DNA from 4 places in the Janthinobacterium sp. PSRC1-1 genome. Region 1 is predicted to be linked to each of the others. Evidence: predicted binding sites of a transcription regulator. Region 1 holds the regulator's gene; each other region holds the start of a gene.
The links. Region 1 encodes sigma-54, which starts transcription at its own class of promoters, with help from an activator protein. Its sites were predicted from a motif close to TGGCANGNAANCTGCTTT; they were not measured.

Region 1 (3,846 bases):
GTCCTTGTCGACCACCAGCGCGCGCACACCTTCGAGCACTTCGCCATGCGCGAAATTGTGGCGCACCACGCTGCGCTCCAGGCGCAGGCAATCGGCCACGCCCAGGTGGGCACCGCGCCGCAGCAATTCCAGGGTCACCGACATCATCAAGGGAGAACGCAGGCGCATGGCCGCCAGAGCCTTGCCCGCGAACGCGCTGTCGTCCTGCGCCAGCGAGGCCATGATGGCGGCCACGGAAGGGGCGCCGAAGTGGCGGTCCAGCGCCGCGCGCGCGGTAGCCAAAGGAGAAGCCCCCGCCTCGGCCTGGAACGGCGCGGCCAGCGCCTTGATGGCCACCGGCAAGGCCTCGCCCGGCGTCGAGTCGAACAGGGCCAGCAGCGCCCCCATCTGCGCCTCGGGCAGGTAGACATCGGCCAGCCCCGTGTACAGGGCATCGGCCGCGTTGATCGTCAAACCCGTCAAGCCCAGGTACAGGCCCAGCTGGCCGGCCAGGCGGGACAGGAAATAACTGCCGCCCACGTCCGGGAACAAGCCGATATTGACTTCCGGCATGGCCATGCGCGTGCGGCCCGTGACGATGCGCAGGCGGTTGCCAGGCCCGGCTTGCGCCACGCCCATGCCGCCGCCCATCACCACGCCATCCATCACGGCGATATACGGTTTCGGGTAGAAATGAATCACATGATTTAACGCGTATTCTTCCGTAAAGAAATCTTCCAGCAAGGCGCTGCCACCTTGCGGCGTGGCCCGGCCCGCATCGTAAAAGAAGCGGATGTCGCCGCCGGCGCACAGGGCTTTGTCGCTGCTGGAACGGATGACGACGGCGTCCACCTGCGGATCGTCGCGCCAGGCCAGCAGGGCAGCACTCAGGGCGCGCACCATCTCCAGCGACAGGGAATTGAAGGCTTTCGGACGGTCGAGCACGATATGCCCGGTGCGGTTGCGGATGGAGGTCTGGACGAAGTCGCTCATGGCAGGCAGGAAAAAAGTGAAAGTGCGAATATTCTAGCGCCTGCGCGGGGAACATTGCGTTCAACAGGTCCAGACGCAAAAAAGGGCGCAAGATGTGCGCCCTTAGTTGATCACAACTGCTGGAAGCGGGTGGCCTTAAACGGCGACGACGGCGTCTTCCTCGGAGTTGTCTGGCAGATGCTTGATCGCCTCTTTACCGTGCCCTTGCACTTTGGTTTTGTATTTCATCACTTGCCTGTCCAGCTTGTCGATCAGGATATCGATGGCGGCATACAGGTCATGCGCCAGGCTTTCCACATAGACAGTTTTGCCACTCAGACGCAGGTTGACTTCGGCCTTTTGACGTTTTTCTTTCTCTTTGAGGTTATCCACGGTCAGAATCACGGCGATATCGATAACTTGATCGAAATGACGTTTCACGCGCTCCAGCTTCGTTTGTACGTATTCACGGATGGCTGGTGTCACTTCGAGATGATGTCCGCTGATGGTGAGATTCATACACACTCCTAAAGATGATCGGGTTCGTGCGGTCCATCCTATCCGGCCCGCAGAGGAACCGAAAAAAACTTACAAACACTTACGCAGGCTCACTGGCGGAATTTTCAACGCTTCCCGGTATTTGGCAACAGTACGTCGCGCAATCACCATGCCTTGTTCCCCCAGCATGTCCGCAATCTTACTGTCGGATAAAGGATTTTTAGGGTCTTCTGCTCCTGTCAGTTGCACGATCAATGCCCGTATCGCCGTCGATGACGCTTCGCCCCCCGCTTCGGTGGCGACGTGGCTACCAAAGAAATATTTCAACTCGAACATGCCGTGCGGGGTCAGCATGTACTTTTGAGTTGTTACCCGCGAGATAGTACTCTCGTGTAAACCCAGTGTATCAGCTATTTCACGGAGCACAAGGGGGCGCATGGCAACGGCCCCATGCGAGAAAAAGTTCTTTTGTCTTTCTACTATCGCCTGCGCCACGCGCAGGATCGTGTCGAAGCGCTGGCGCATATTCTTGATCAGCCACTTGGCTTCCTGCAACTGTGCGCCCATGGCGCCCTCGCCCTTGCCCTGCTTGAGCAAGTTGGCGTACATGGCGTTGACGCGCAGGCGCGGCATGACGTCGTTGTTCAGGGTGACTTGCCAGCCATTGCGCGCGCGCTTGACGACGACGTCGGGCACCACGTAATCGGACACGTCCGAGGCGAACACGGCGCCCGGATGCGGATTGCACTGGCGAATCACCGTCTGCGCCTCGCGCAAGTCTTCCTCGTCGCAATCGAGGGCTTTTTTCAGCTTGTTGAAATCGCGCTGGGCAAACCAGGCCAGGTGCTTTTCCACGATGACGAGGGCCATGCGCCGCGTCACCATGGCGACCTGCGGCAAGCGCTTGATTTGCAGCGCCAGGCATTCGGACGCATTGCGCGCGCCCACGCCGGGCGGATCGAAACTTTGCAACAGGGACAAGGCCGTGCGCATCTCGTCGGCGTCGATTTCCAGCTCTTCCGGCAGGCGCGCCAGGATGTCGTCGAGCGACTCTTCCAGGTAGCCATTGTCGTCGAGCGCGTCGATGATCAGCTCGACCAGCGCGCGGTCGCGCAATTCGAGCACCGTCACGCGCATCTGCTCCATCAGGTGTTCGCGCAGGGTACAGTGATGGGCCTCCAATTGCGGACGCGAATCTTCGTCGTCGGGCGCCTTGCCCCGGCTCGCCTCGCTCCAGTCGCTGTCGCCGCCGTCCGCGGCGGCCGGGCCCTCGCCCGCCTCGCCGTCAAACGCCTCCGCTTCGGCCGGCGCCGCAGGCGCCTCCTGGCCGGGCGGCTGGGGCGGCGCTTCGGCCGGCGCGGCCGTGGAACTCAGGGCCCCGTCGGACAGCAGGCGCAGCGAATGATCGAGCGGATCGTCGAGGCGCTCGAGCAAGGGATTGTCCGTCAGCAGTTGCTCTAGTTCCTGGTGCAATTCCAGGGTAGACAATTGCAACAGGCGTATCGATTGCTGCAACTGCGGCGTCAGTGCCAGGTGCTGCGAAGTGCGCAGCTGCAATGATTGTTTCATTGGCTCACATGCGGAAGTGTTCGCCCAGGTAGACCCGGCGCACCGACTCGTTCGCGATGATGTCGTCGGGGCGTCCCGACGCCAGCACCGAGCCCTGGTTGATGATGTAGGCACGGTCGCAGATACCCAGCGTCTCGCGCACATTATGGTCGGTGATCAGCACGCCGATATTGCGCTCCTTCAAGAAGCGCACGATGCGCTGGATCTCGATCACGGCGATCGGGTCGACACCGGCGAACGGTTCGTCGAGCAGCACGAAACGCGGGTCGGTCGCCAGCGCGCGGGCGATTTCCACACGGCGGCGCTCGCCGCCCGACAGCGACAGCGCCTGGTTCTCGCGCAACTTTTCAATTTGCAAGTCGGCCAGCAATTTATCCAGGCGCTCCTCGATCTCGGCCTTCTTCAGGGGGCGGCCTTCGACGGTCTGGATTTCCAGCACGGCGCGGATATTGTCTTCCACCGTCAGCTTGCGGAAGACGGACGCTTCCTGCGGCAGATACGACAGGCCCATCTGCGCGCGGCGGTGGATCGGCAGGCGGGAAATGTCCACGCCGCTGATGTCGATGGTGCCGCCGTCCGACGGCACCAGACCGACGATCATGTAGAACGAGGTGGTCTTGCCGGCGCCGTTCGGGCCCAGCAATCCCACCACTTCGCCGCATTCGACTTGCAGCGAGACATCATGCACGACTTGCCGCTTGCCATAGGTTTTTTGCAGCCCGCGAACGATCAGGGTGCTGCCGCAACGTGTATTGTCCATTAGTTCTTTCCTGGTGCGGGCGTGGCCGGCGCCTTGGGCTTCGGCTGGATCACCATGCGCACGCTGCC
Region 2 (3,846 bases), on a different contig from region 1:
AGCAAGTGGTGCTGATGTGCCTGGACCTGGACCGTTTCAAGAACATCAACGATTCGCACGGCCAGGCCGTGGGCGACAAGGCGCTGCAAGTGGTGGCGCGTTTCCTCTCCGGCTGCGTGCGCGAGGGCGACACCGTGGTGCGCCAGGGCGGCGACGAATTCCAGATCCTGCTGCAGGACGATGCCCTGTTGGGCCGCACCTTGGCGCTGGTGCAAACCATCCTGGCCGGCTTGCGCGAAGAGCTCAATGTCGGTGGCGAGCGCCTGGCGCTGACCACCAGCATCGGCATCGCCATGTGCCCGGCCGACGGCGACAGCCTCGACGACGTGCTGCGCCACGCCGACACGGCCCTGGTGCGCGCCAAGGAAATGGGGCGCGATCATTACGCCTTCTTCACGGAGCGCATGGGCAGCGATATCCGCGCCCGCCTGGCCATGCAGCAGCAGCTGCGCGGCGCCATCTGCCGCGATGAATTCGAAGTGCACTACCAGCCGCAGATGTGCTTGCGCACGGGCGCCTTGCTGGGCGCGGAAGCCCTGCTGCGCTGGGAGAACCCGGTGCTGGGCAAGGTGTCGCCGGGCCTGTTCATCGCGCTGGCCGAGGAATACGGCCTGATCACGGCCATCGGCGAATGGGTGCTGGAAAGCGTCTGCGCCCAGATCCGCGCCTGGCACGACGCAGGCCTGGGCAGCATCAAGGTGGCCGTCAACCTGTCCGGTAAACAGTTCGCGCAGGATCGCACGGTGCCTTTCGTCGAGGCGGTATTGCGTAAATACGGCATCGCGCCCGCCTGCCTGGGTATCGAGATCACGGAAAGCACGGTGATGGGCGACCCGGACAAGGCGGTGGCGGCGCTGACGCGCCTGAAGGATATCGGCGTGGGCATTTCCCTCGACGACTTCGGCACCGGCTATTCCAGCCTGGGCTACCTGAAGCGTTTTCCCATCGACGTGCTGAAGATCGACAAATCCTTCGTCGACGACGTCACCACCAGCAGCAGTGACGCGGCCATCGCCCGTTCCGTCATCTCGCTGGCACACAACCTGGACATGCGCGTCATCGCCGAAGGCGTGGAAACGCGCGAACAGGTGGACTTCCTGACGGAACACGGCTGCGACGAAATGCAGGGCTATTATTTCAGCCGGCCCCTGGCTGCCGCACCATTCACGGCCTTGCTGCGTGAGCGGCGCACCCTGGCCGTGGCCTGAACATACACGCCGCGGTGCGGCCGATGCACCATGCCGGTGCATTCGCAGCAGCGCGGTGCAGGATGCTCACTTTTTATTCCTCTGACGCTGGCACATATCCTGCTTAGGTAATCGCTTATTTACGCGATTGCCCCGCATGCCAGACAGTACCCATCCAGCCATGCCTTCACAGCCCAGCGCGCACGGCGCCTGGCAGGCGCATTTGCGCCTCGGTTTTGCGCTGCACGATGGCGTCAGCCGCCTGGTCGAGCGCACGCACCGCGGCCCTTTGCGCGTGCAAAAGCCCTTGTACCCGGAAGGCGATGCCGTCTGCCACGCCATCATCATCCATCCGCCAGGCGGCGTGGTGGGCGGCGACCAGCTGGCCGTCGACGCCACGGTGGGCGCGGGCGCACACGCCTTGCTCACGTCACCGGGCGCCGCCAAGTGGTACCGCGCGAATGGCCACGTCTCGGGTCAGCACATCGTGCTGCGCGCGGGTACCGGCGCCGCCATCGAGTGGCTGCCGCAGGAAAGCATTTTCTTCGACCAGGCGTGCGTGCGCCTGCGTCACGAGGTGGAACTGGCGCTCGATGCCAGCTACATCGGCTGCGACATCGTCTGCCTGGGCCGCAGCGCCTCGGGCGAAATGTTCAACACGGGCAGCATCAGCCAGCAGGTGCAGATCCGCCGTGGCGGCAAGCTGCTGTGGTGGGAGCAGGGCGTGCTGGCGGGAGGCGGCGCGCTGATGGCCAGTCCCCTGGGGCTGGCCGGCCACACGGTATGCGCCACCCTGATCGCCGTCGGCACACCCGTTTCTTCATCGGTACTGGCGGCCGTGCGCGAGATCGCCGTGCCGGCCGGCGCCGTGTTTGGCGCCACGCACATGAAAGCGCTGGTGGTGGTGCGCCTGCTGTGCGGCGACAGCGAGGCGGCGCGCCGGATCATGCTGGCCGCCTGGCTTCTGCTGCGCCCCGCCATGCTGGGACGCGACGCCGTCGTGCCCCGCATCTGGAACACTTGAACAGGAAAGACTAGGAAAACCATGGACCTGACTCCCCGCGAAAAAGACAAGCTGCTCATTTTTACGGCCGCGCTGCTGGCCGAACGGCGCCTGGCGCGCGGCTTGAAATTGAATTATCCCGAAGCGGTGGCCCTGATCAGCGCCGCCATCATGGAAGGCGCGCGCGATGGCAAGTCGGTGGCGCAGCTGATGTCGGACGGTAGCAAGATACTCTCGCGCGCCGACGTCATGGACGGCATCGCCGAGATGATCCCCGATATCCAGGTGGAAGCGACCTTCCCCGATGGCAGCAAGCTGGTGACCGTGCACCATCCGATACCGTAGTCTTTTGAGAAGGAGCCCCTCATGACCCCAGGTGAATACAAATTGGAAGAAGGCGAGATCAGCCTCAATGCGGGCCGCGCCACGGCCACCGTGGTGGTGGCCAACCGGGGCGACCGGCCGATCCAGGTGGGCTCGCACTTTCACTTTTTTGAAGTCAATCCGGCGCTGGCCTTCGAGCGCTGGCGCGCCTACGGCATGCGCCTCAATATCACGGCCGGCACGGCAGTGCGCTTCGAACCTGGCCAGCAGCGCACGGTGGAACTGGTGGCGCTGGCGGGCGAACGCAAGGTCTACGGCTTCAATGGCGCAGTGATGGGCGACCTGCAAGACACTCCACCGGGAAAGGATTGAGATGGCCAGCATTCCCCGCAGCGCGTATGCCGAGATGTTCGGCCCCACCAAGGGCGACCGCATCCGCCTGGCCGACACGGAACTGTTCATCGAGATCGAGCATGACTATGCGATCTACGGCGAAGAAGTGAAGTTCGGCGGCGGCAAGGTGATCCGCGACGGCATGGGCCAGTCGCAGCGCTGCGCGGCCGAGGTGATGGATACCGTCATCACGAATGCCGTCATCCTCGACCACTGGGGCATCGTCAAAGCCGATATCGGCCTGAAAAACGGCCTGATTTTCGGCATCGGCAAGGCGGGCAACCCGGACATCCAGCCTGGCGTGACGCTCTCCATCGGCGGCGCCACCGAGATCATCGCCGGCGAAGGCCTGATCGTCACGGCCGGCGGCGTCGACACGCACATCCACTTCATCTGCCCGCAGCAGATCGAGGAAGCCCTGATGAGCGGCGTGACGACCATGCTGGGCGGCGGCACGGGACCGGCCGTGGGCACGGCCGCCACCACCTGCACGCCGGGGCCATGGCATCTGCACGCCATGCTGGCGGCCGCCGACGCCTTCCCGATGAACCTGGGCTTCATGGGCAAGGGTAACGTCAGCCTGCCGCTGCCGCTGGAAGAGCAGGTGCGCGCGGGCGCCATCGGTTTGAAACTGCACGAGGACTGGGGCAGCACGCCGGCCGCCATCGACAACTGCCTGTCCGTGGCCGACCGCATGGACGTGCAGGTGGCGCTGCACAGCGACACCCTGAATGAGGGCGGCTTCCTGGAGCACACCCTGGCCGCCTTCAAGGACCGCACCATCCACACCTTTCACACGGAAGGGGCAGGCGGCGGCCATGCGCCCGACATCATCGCCGCCGTGGGACAGGCCAACGTGCTGCCGTCATCGACCAATCCGACGCGCCCGTTTACCGTCAACACGCTCGACGAGCACCTGGACATGCTGATGGTGTGCCA
Region 3 (3,846 bases), on a different contig from region 1:
AAGGCGCCGCCGGCGGTGATGAACCAGACCTGGTTGCCATCCCAGTGCGGGCCGACCGTGTTGATGACGACGCGCCGTTCGATGTCGCTCCTGCCGACGAATGGCAGCAGCGTGCCCACACCCATATCGTGCCCATCCATGATCGCAAAGCCGATCAACAGCACGCCCACCAGCAGCCACCAGATGATTTTAAGAGTGGAATAATCGAGCATCTTGGTTCTCCTTATGCCTGTATGGGCGAATGACGAGCAACATCTTGCTGATAGCGGCCGGTGCCGAGGCTGCCCGGTCCCTGGCGCGCGAACTTGACCATCAAGAACATCTCGACGATCAGCAGCACCGTGTAGAACACGATGAAGCCGGCCAGCGAGCCATAAAGGTTATTGACGCTGAGCGTGGAGACGCTCATGTGGGTTGGCAACACGCCATAAATAGTCCACGGCTGGCGGCCATATTCGGCGACGAACCAGCCCAGTTCGCAGGCGATCCACGGTGCTGGCAGCATCCACAACGCCCACTTCAGTAGCCACGGCTTTTTCGAACACGTCGATTTCAGCGTACTCCAGAACGCGAGGCCAAACAGCAGCAGCATCGCCACGCCCAGGCCCACCATGATGCGGAAAGCCCAGAACATCGGCGTCACGCGTGGCATCGTGTCGTTGACGGCGCGCGCGATCATTTCCGGGGTGGCCTGATTGACATCGACGACATATTTTTTTAGCAACAGGCCAAAACCGAGATCTGCCTTATGCCGCTCGAACACCTGCAGCGCGACGGTGTCAAGGCGATGCTTGCGCAGCGTTTCCAACGCCGTCACGGCCAGCATGCCGTTGATGATGCGCTCGCGGTTCTTGATCTTGATGTCGTGGATGCCGGGGATTTGCTTGCTCACCGAGCGGGTGCCGATCAATCCCATGACCCACGGCACCTCGATTTCCCAATTGTTCTTCGATTCAGCTTCATTGATGCTGGCCACCAGGGTCAGGCTGGCGGGCGCTGGCTTGGTTTCCCACATCGCTTCGATCGCCGCCATCTTCGTTTGCTGGGCTTCGCCCACGGTGTAGCCGGACTCGTCGCCGAGGACAATCACGCTCAGCACCGACGCCAGGCCGAACGCGGCCGCCACGCGGAAGCTGCGCTTGGCGAATTCGATATTGCGGCCCTTGAGCAAGTACCAGCTCGAAATCGACAGCACGAACATCGCGCCGGTGACATAGCCGGCCGATACCGTATGCACAAACTTGGCCTGCGCCACCGGATTGAACACCACGGCCCAGAAATCGACCATTTCCATGCGCATCGTCAGGTAACTGAATTCGGAGCCGACCGGATTTTGCATCCAGCCATTCGCAATCAATATCCACAACGCAGACAAGTTGGTGCCGATCGCCATCAGCAGCGTCACCAGCAGATGCTGCGGCCGGCTCAGGCGGTTCCAGCCGAAGAAGAACAGGCCGATCATCGTCGACTCGAGGAAGAACGCCATCATGCCTTCGATCGCCAGCGGCGCGCCGAAGATGTCGCCGACATAATGCGAGTAATACGCCCAGTTGGTGCCGAACTGGAATTCGAGCGTGATGCCGGTGGTGACGCCGAGCGCAAAATTGATCCCGAACAACTTACCCCAGAAGCGCGTCATGTCTTTCCAGATCACCTTGCCGGTCATCACGTAGACGCTTTCCATTATCACCAGCAACCACACCATACCAACGGTGAGCGGCACGAAAAGAAAGTGGTACATCGCCGTGGCGGCAAATTGTAGCCTCGACAAGTCCACCAATTGTTCTGAAATCACTTTCTTGCTCCTTGAGAAGATGTTATGCCACTGATCCGGTCTGAGACGCCATCTCCATCGACGCTGACGCGGGCGTCGCGCACGAATGCCCACCACAGTGCGGTCAAGACAATGATCTTGATCAGCACAGCGATGATTAACTGGCGCAGGAGGCGGTGGTCAATAGGTTGCATATCTTCTCTACAGCAGTTTTCATGCCAATGAAATTTTTTCTAATTAATCAATTAAAAACAAGGAGTTGAAGATTTTTATTGATAGCAGTGCTGAAATATGGCAGCGCAATTTACCGTCACACTGTCAGTCACTGCCATGACTGACAGCCTCTGTCTTGATTGCGCCATGTGGCGTGACGGTGTGAAACCGGTGGTTGCTGTTTATTTTCTGGCTGGCAACCTCGATTGCCATGTCGCCGTAAATGGCAAAAGCGCCGCCCTTGCCAGCGAGGGCAATCTCACATGGCGTAATCGGTACCGATGCGCCTCGGACATGAACACAGTGCTTTTATGTAAAAAAGCTTCCTCGGAGGGAAGCTTTTCATCGGGATTGCGAATGCATTCCCTGAAACTGTTTAACCTGGTAGTCAGAACGCCAGCGTTTTCACCTCGGACTTGAGCAAATAAGCAATCACGTCTGCAGGTATGGCCGCTGTTACACCGTCCAGCAAGTCGCTAGCCTGGCGCCCGGCATTTGGCAAGTACAATGCGCAGACCTCGACCTTGGCGCCGCTCTTGATCAATCCCTGCAGCATTTGCTGGGTCGTCACATTGCGGGGCTTCAGGCTTGGCATTGCCTTGCCGATGACAGCAATGTCGCCGCCAGCATCACATAACAGCACGCGTACCGTGGCTTTTTGCTCGATCGCCTGACTGGCCAGTACCAAGCCGGCAGCTTGCGTCATGGGACTGCCGCTATTGATCGTCAAAAATAATTCGGCAGCTTGACCAGACAACGATACCGCCAACAAACCAGCACCCACCAACATCGGTTTTTTCATGCGAACTCCTGTAAAAATTACCTGCATAGCAGACCAGCTAAAGGAAAGATGCCTGTTTGCCCAGCAGCGCGAATGACAAAACATCACACGCTGACTGGCGCGCAACGGACGCCCCGTAATTTCATACATAGCAATATGCGCGCCATATCTACATTGAATAAATATTCCATCATGCAATCAATGACTTGCAATATCCCCCGCAGCTATTCTGCCTTGCAGAGACCGCATGGCAGTCAATTCTGGCAGAACTTGCTGCCAAAAGCTGACCGCCACTGGCAGTCCTCCGGCGCTATCAAGCCAGGCCTAGCTTCTTCAGGCGCCGGTACAGCGTGCGCTCGCTGATGCCGAGTTTCGTCGCCAGTTCGCTGCGGGTGCCGGTAAAGGTGGCGATAGCCTCCGTCAACGAGGCGCCGATCGGAATGGTGTCGATCGGCAGCGCCGGTAGTGGCGTAGACGGCCCCAGCGCGGATGGCAAATGTTCGCAGCGGATCACGCCATCGTCGGCAAACAGGCGCGCGCGCTCAAGTACATTGCGCAATTCGCGGATATTGCCCGGCCATGCGCGCAACTGTAGTTGCAGCAGCGCTTGTGGTTCAATTGTCAGGCGGCGCTGGCCGGAGATACTATGCTGCAAGAACGAATGAACCAGGAGCGCGATGTCATCGCTGCGCTCGCGTAGCGCCGGCAAGTGAATAGGGAAGGCGCTGATACGGTAATACAAGTCGGCGCGAAAGGCGCCCTCCGTCATCATTTTTTCCAGCGACTTGTGGGTCGCCGCCACCAGTCGAAAATTGGCATGCTGCGTCTCGATGCTGCCGACACGCCGATAGGTGCCAGACTCGATCAAACGCAACAATTTTACCTGCATCGCCAGCGGCACATCGCCGATCTCATCCAGGAACAACGTGCCGCCCTGTGCCGTTTCAACCAGGCCCGGCTTGCGCGCGGTAGCGCCGGTGAACGCGCCTTTTTCATGGCCAAACAGCTCGCTTTCAAAAAGCGTCTCGGTCAAGCCAGAGCAATCGACGACAACGAACGGTCCACTGGCACGCGCACT
Region 4 (3,846 bases), on a different contig from region 1:
ATGACGTCGCGGTAGACCTTGCGGTAGATTTCGAAGCCGGAAACGGAGCGCAGCAGCGCCGCCCAGTAGTAAAAGTCGCGCTGGGTGATGTCTTTCGAGGTGTCGCGCGCGCCGTGGAACTTCACGTCGAGGATGCGCGCCGTGTTGTCGGCCCGCTCCAGGAAGGTGCCCAGGCGAATGAAGTGGATCGCCTCGTCCTTGAGCATGGTGCCCAACGTGACCCCGCGCGACAGATGCGAGCGGTATTTGACCCATTCGAAGAAGGCGCTGGGGTCCGTTTCCAGCAGATTGCTGTTCAATCGCTTCTGCATGTCGAGCCAGGTGGCGTTCTGGATTTCCCACACTTCCGTCGTCAGGGTGCCCCGCACGGCGCGGGCGTTTTCGCGCGCGCCCGTCAGGCAGGCGAGGATCGACGACGGGTTGTTCGGGTCGCGCACCATGAAGTCGAGCACGTCGCGCGTGTGGAAGCGGCCATATTTGTCATCGTAGGCGCTTTGCAGCTCGGAAATGCCCAGCGTGGCGCGCCAGCCCTGTTCCGCGTCCTGCTCGGACTGGGGCAGCATGGACGTTTGCATGTTGACGTCGAGCATGCGCGCCGTGTTTTCCGCCCGCTCCGTGTAGCGGGCCATCCAGAACAAATGATCGGCGGTGCGGCTCAGCATGTTTTTTCTCCTGCAAAAGCGGATGTATCTTCGAGTACCCAGGTATCCTTGGTGCCGCCCCCTTGCGAGGAATTGACCACCAGCGAGCCTTCGCCGAGCGCCACGCGGGTCAGGCCGCCGGGCACCATGGAAATGGTCTTGCCAGACAGCACGAACGGGCGCAGATCGATGTGGCGCGGCGCGATGCCGGCCTCCACATACGTGGGGCAGGCGGACAGGGCGAGGGTCGGCTGGGCGATGTAGCCGCCCGGATTGGCCAGCAGGCGCTGGCGGAAATCCTCGATCTGCGCGGCGCTCGACGCCGGTCCCACCAGCATGCCGTAGCCGCCCGCGCCATGCACTTCCTTGACGACGAGTTTTGCCAGGTTCGCCAGCACGTAGGACAGGTCGGCGCTCTTGCGGCACTGGTAGGTGGGCACGTTGTTGAGGATCGGTTCCTGCGACAGGTAGAATTTGATCATGTCGGGCACGAACGGATAGATCGACTTGTCGTCGGCCACGCCCGTGCCGATGGCGTTCGCCAGCGTCACTCGTCCCGCGCGATACACGGACAGCAGGCCCGGCACGCCCAGCGAGGAGTCCGAGCGGAAGGCCAGCGGGTCGAGGAAATCGTCGTCGACGCGGCGATAAATCACGTCGACGCGCTTGGGGCCGCGCGTGGTGCGCATGTACACGGAATTGTCGTTGACAAACAGATCCTTGCCTTCGACCAGTTCCACGCCCATCTGCTGGGCCAGAAACGCATGTTCGAAGTAGGCCGAGTTATACATGCCCGGTGTCATGACGACGACCGTGGGGTCATCGACGCCCATCGGCGCGACGGAGCGCAGGTTGTCAAGCAGCATGTCCGGGTAATGGTCGACGGGGGCGATGCGGTTGCGGGCGAACAGTTCCGGGAACAGCCGCATCATCATCTTGCGGTCTTCCAGCATGTAGGACACGCCGGACGGCACCCTTAAATTGTCTTCCAGCACATAAAATTCGCCCTGGCCCGCGCGCACGATATCGACACCGGCGATGTGGGCGTAAATGTCGGAAGCGACGGCGATACCCTGCATTTCCGGGCGGTACTGGGCATTCTTGTAGATTTGCTCGGCGGGAATGATGCCCGCCTTGATAATGTTTTGCTCATGATAAATATCATGGATGAACATGTTCAAGGCTTGCACGCGCTGCACCAGGCCCGTTTGCATCTGTGCCCATTCGGCGGCGGGAATGATGCGCGGGATGGTGTCGAACGGAATCAGGCGTTCCGTGCCGGCATCGTCGCCATACACGGCGAAGGTGATGCCGACGCGGCGGAACGTCAGGTCGGCCTCGGCCCGCTTGCGGGCGATGGTCTCGGGCGATTGCTGCGCCAGCCAGCTGTCAAATTCACGATAGTGTTCACGTACCTTGCTGTCCGCCCCCACGTCATTTGCAGTCATTTCATTGAAAAAATTTGCCATGTTGTGATTTCCCTTGAGCCGTGTCTATGTATAGCTCAGCAGGAAGCGTGCCAGTCAGGCGATGGCCGGAAAGTGCAATCATGACCACTTTTGTGGCGTTCACGGGGCATGCGCACCGCTTTGGTGCGCACGGCGTCAGTTTCTGGGGCTATCGGCCGCAGGCACGAAGGGGCGGCAATCGATGGGCAGGTCGAGGATGAAGGTGGTGCCCGCTTGCGGCGAGCTGTCGACGGCCACGCTGCCGCCATGGCTTTCGGCCACGTTCTGCACAAAGGGCAGGCCGATGCCCCAGCCGGGTGCGGGCGCGTGGTTGTCGCGCCGCAAGTAGTCGAAGATGCGCGCCATCTGCTCCGTGGCGATGGCGTGGCCACGGTTGTGGACGGTTAGTATCATGCGTTCGTGGGCGTGCGCCACGTGCACGGCGATGGGGCTGTCGTCGCCATATTTGACGGCATTGCTGATCAGGTTTTCCAGCGCGCGGCGCAGCGAGTTTTCGCACCACCAGCCCGTGACGGACTGGCCCGTGAGCACGCAGCGGCCAGATTGTTGCAGGTTGACCTGGCCGCACACGGCTTGCGCCAGCGGCAGGATGTCGAACTGGCTCAAGGCCAGCGGCAGGCGCTGGCCCCGCTGGTAGCTGAGGGTATCGAGCAATTCCTCGATCATCGCGTCGAGGCGCTTGCTCTGTTCGCCGATCTTGCGTGCCAGCTCCTGCACCCTGGCAGGGTCGGCTTGCAGCTGCAGCAACTGGGCGCTGGTGGCGATGACGGCCAAGGGGTTGCGCATGTCGTGCGACAGGCCGGCGGCGATGCGGCGCCGGAAACTTTCATGCATGGCCGTGAACTCGCGTATCGATTCGCGGATGCCCGTGTCGATCGAATCGTTGATGATGCGCCAGTCGCGCCGCCGCAGGGACACGCCCGCCTCGAGGGCGACGGCGGCGAAGCAGTCGCGGAAAATCTGGTATTCCTGGATCACCTGTTCCGGCCCGTAATCGGTCATGCGCGCCCGTTCATTGCCATGCACGGCCGGCACGTTGCTGTTGCTGGCGGCGTTTTCGCGCGCATGGCCCGGGGTCAGCGCCTCGGCCAGGTTGTCGAAGAAGGCGGGCAGGGTGTTGATCAATATGGGTGTGAGCAATTGTTCGGCGCCGCGCACGCTGGCGCGCACGCGATGTTCCCATTCGGCCAGCACGGCATCGCGCAAGGCGAAGATGCGTTGCGCGCGCTGGAGCGGCCGCGGCGGCGCAAGCGGATGTTCAGTCGAGAGCGACACGCTTCCTCCAAGGCAGAACGGCGCACCAGCCATGCTGGCCGCACCGCATGCCGTCAGTATCCTCCTATTGGGTGGCGCGCACGCCCTTATTGGGCGCTGTCGGGCGGCGACATGATATGGGTCAAACGGGCCAACGTAGCGGACCAGGTTTCCAGCGAAAAGTTTTGCGGATCATCATGACCGTTCGCATAGCCCGTATCGAGCACGGCGTGGAAGGCGGGGATCAGCCACGTGCCCTTGCGTACGCTGGCGGCGATATACAAGAGGGCCAGGCGCTCGTATTGCGCGGGCGTAAAACCTGGATCGGGCGCCAGGCCGTCGTTGCCCTTGCCGCCGCCGGGTACGGAGCGGCGCGGCTGCACCAGTTCCACGTGCAGGAACAGGCCGGTCAAGGAAGGCTTGTCCTTTTCCAGCTTGCTGGCGTAGCCGGCCGTGCCAAAGTCGCGCACCGACAATGAATC

Region 2: the regulator sigma-54 is predicted to act here: its motif matches at 1,297-1,314, upstream of ACP7DW_RS16065 (urease accessory protein UreD).
Region 3: the regulator sigma-54 is predicted to act here: its motif matches at 1,978-1,995, upstream of cydP (cytochrome oxidase putative small subunit CydP).
Region 4: the regulator sigma-54 is predicted to act here: its motif matches at 2,146-2,163, upstream of ACP7DW_RS04865 (circularly permuted type 2 ATP-grasp protein).

Annotation. Positions count from the first base shown of each region.
Region 1 covers NZ_JAFCWK010000004.1:445,632-449,477, reverse strand. Annotated here, with positions in the region: gene ACP7DW_RS11330 (enoyl-CoA hydratase/isomerase family protein) at 1-972, opposite strand, end outside; gene hpf (ribosome hibernation-promoting factor, HPF/YfiA family) at 1,108-1,470, opposite strand; gene ACP7DW_RS11320 (RNA polymerase factor sigma-54) at 1,540-3,018, opposite strand; gene lptB (LPS export ABC transporter ATP-binding protein) at 3,023-3,778, opposite strand; gene lptA (lipopolysaccharide transport periplasmic protein LptA) at 3,778-3,846, opposite strand, start outside.
Region 2 covers NZ_JAFCWK010000006.1:372,951-376,796, forward strand. Annotated here, with positions in the region: gene ACP7DW_RS16060 (two-component system response regulator) at 1-1,208, shown strand, start outside; gene ACP7DW_RS16065 (urease accessory protein UreD) at 1,369-2,211, shown strand; gene ACP7DW_RS16070 (urease subunit gamma) at 2,233-2,535, shown strand; gene ACP7DW_RS16075 (urease subunit beta) at 2,557-2,886, shown strand; gene ureC (urease subunit alpha) at 2,888-3,846, shown strand, end outside.
Region 3 covers NZ_JAFCWK010000012.1:170,510-174,355, reverse strand. Annotated here, with positions in the region: gene cydB (cytochrome d ubiquinol oxidase subunit II) at 1-212, opposite strand, end outside; gene ACP7DW_RS23095 (cytochrome ubiquinol oxidase subunit I) at 224-1,795, opposite strand; gene cydP (cytochrome oxidase putative small subunit CydP) at 1,792-1,968, opposite strand; gene ACP7DW_RS23085 (hypothetical protein) at 2,376-2,789, opposite strand; gene ACP7DW_RS23080 (sigma-54 interaction domain-containing protein) at 3,082-3,846, opposite strand, start outside.
Region 4 covers NZ_JAFCWK010000002.1:275,149-278,994, reverse strand. Annotated here, with positions in the region: gene ACP7DW_RS04870 (alpha-E domain-containing protein) at 1-662, opposite strand, end outside; gene ACP7DW_RS04865 (circularly permuted type 2 ATP-grasp protein) at 656-2,110, opposite strand; gene ACP7DW_RS04860 (sensor histidine kinase) at 2,246-3,385, opposite strand; gene ACP7DW_RS04855 (hypothetical protein) at 3,472-3,846, opposite strand, start outside.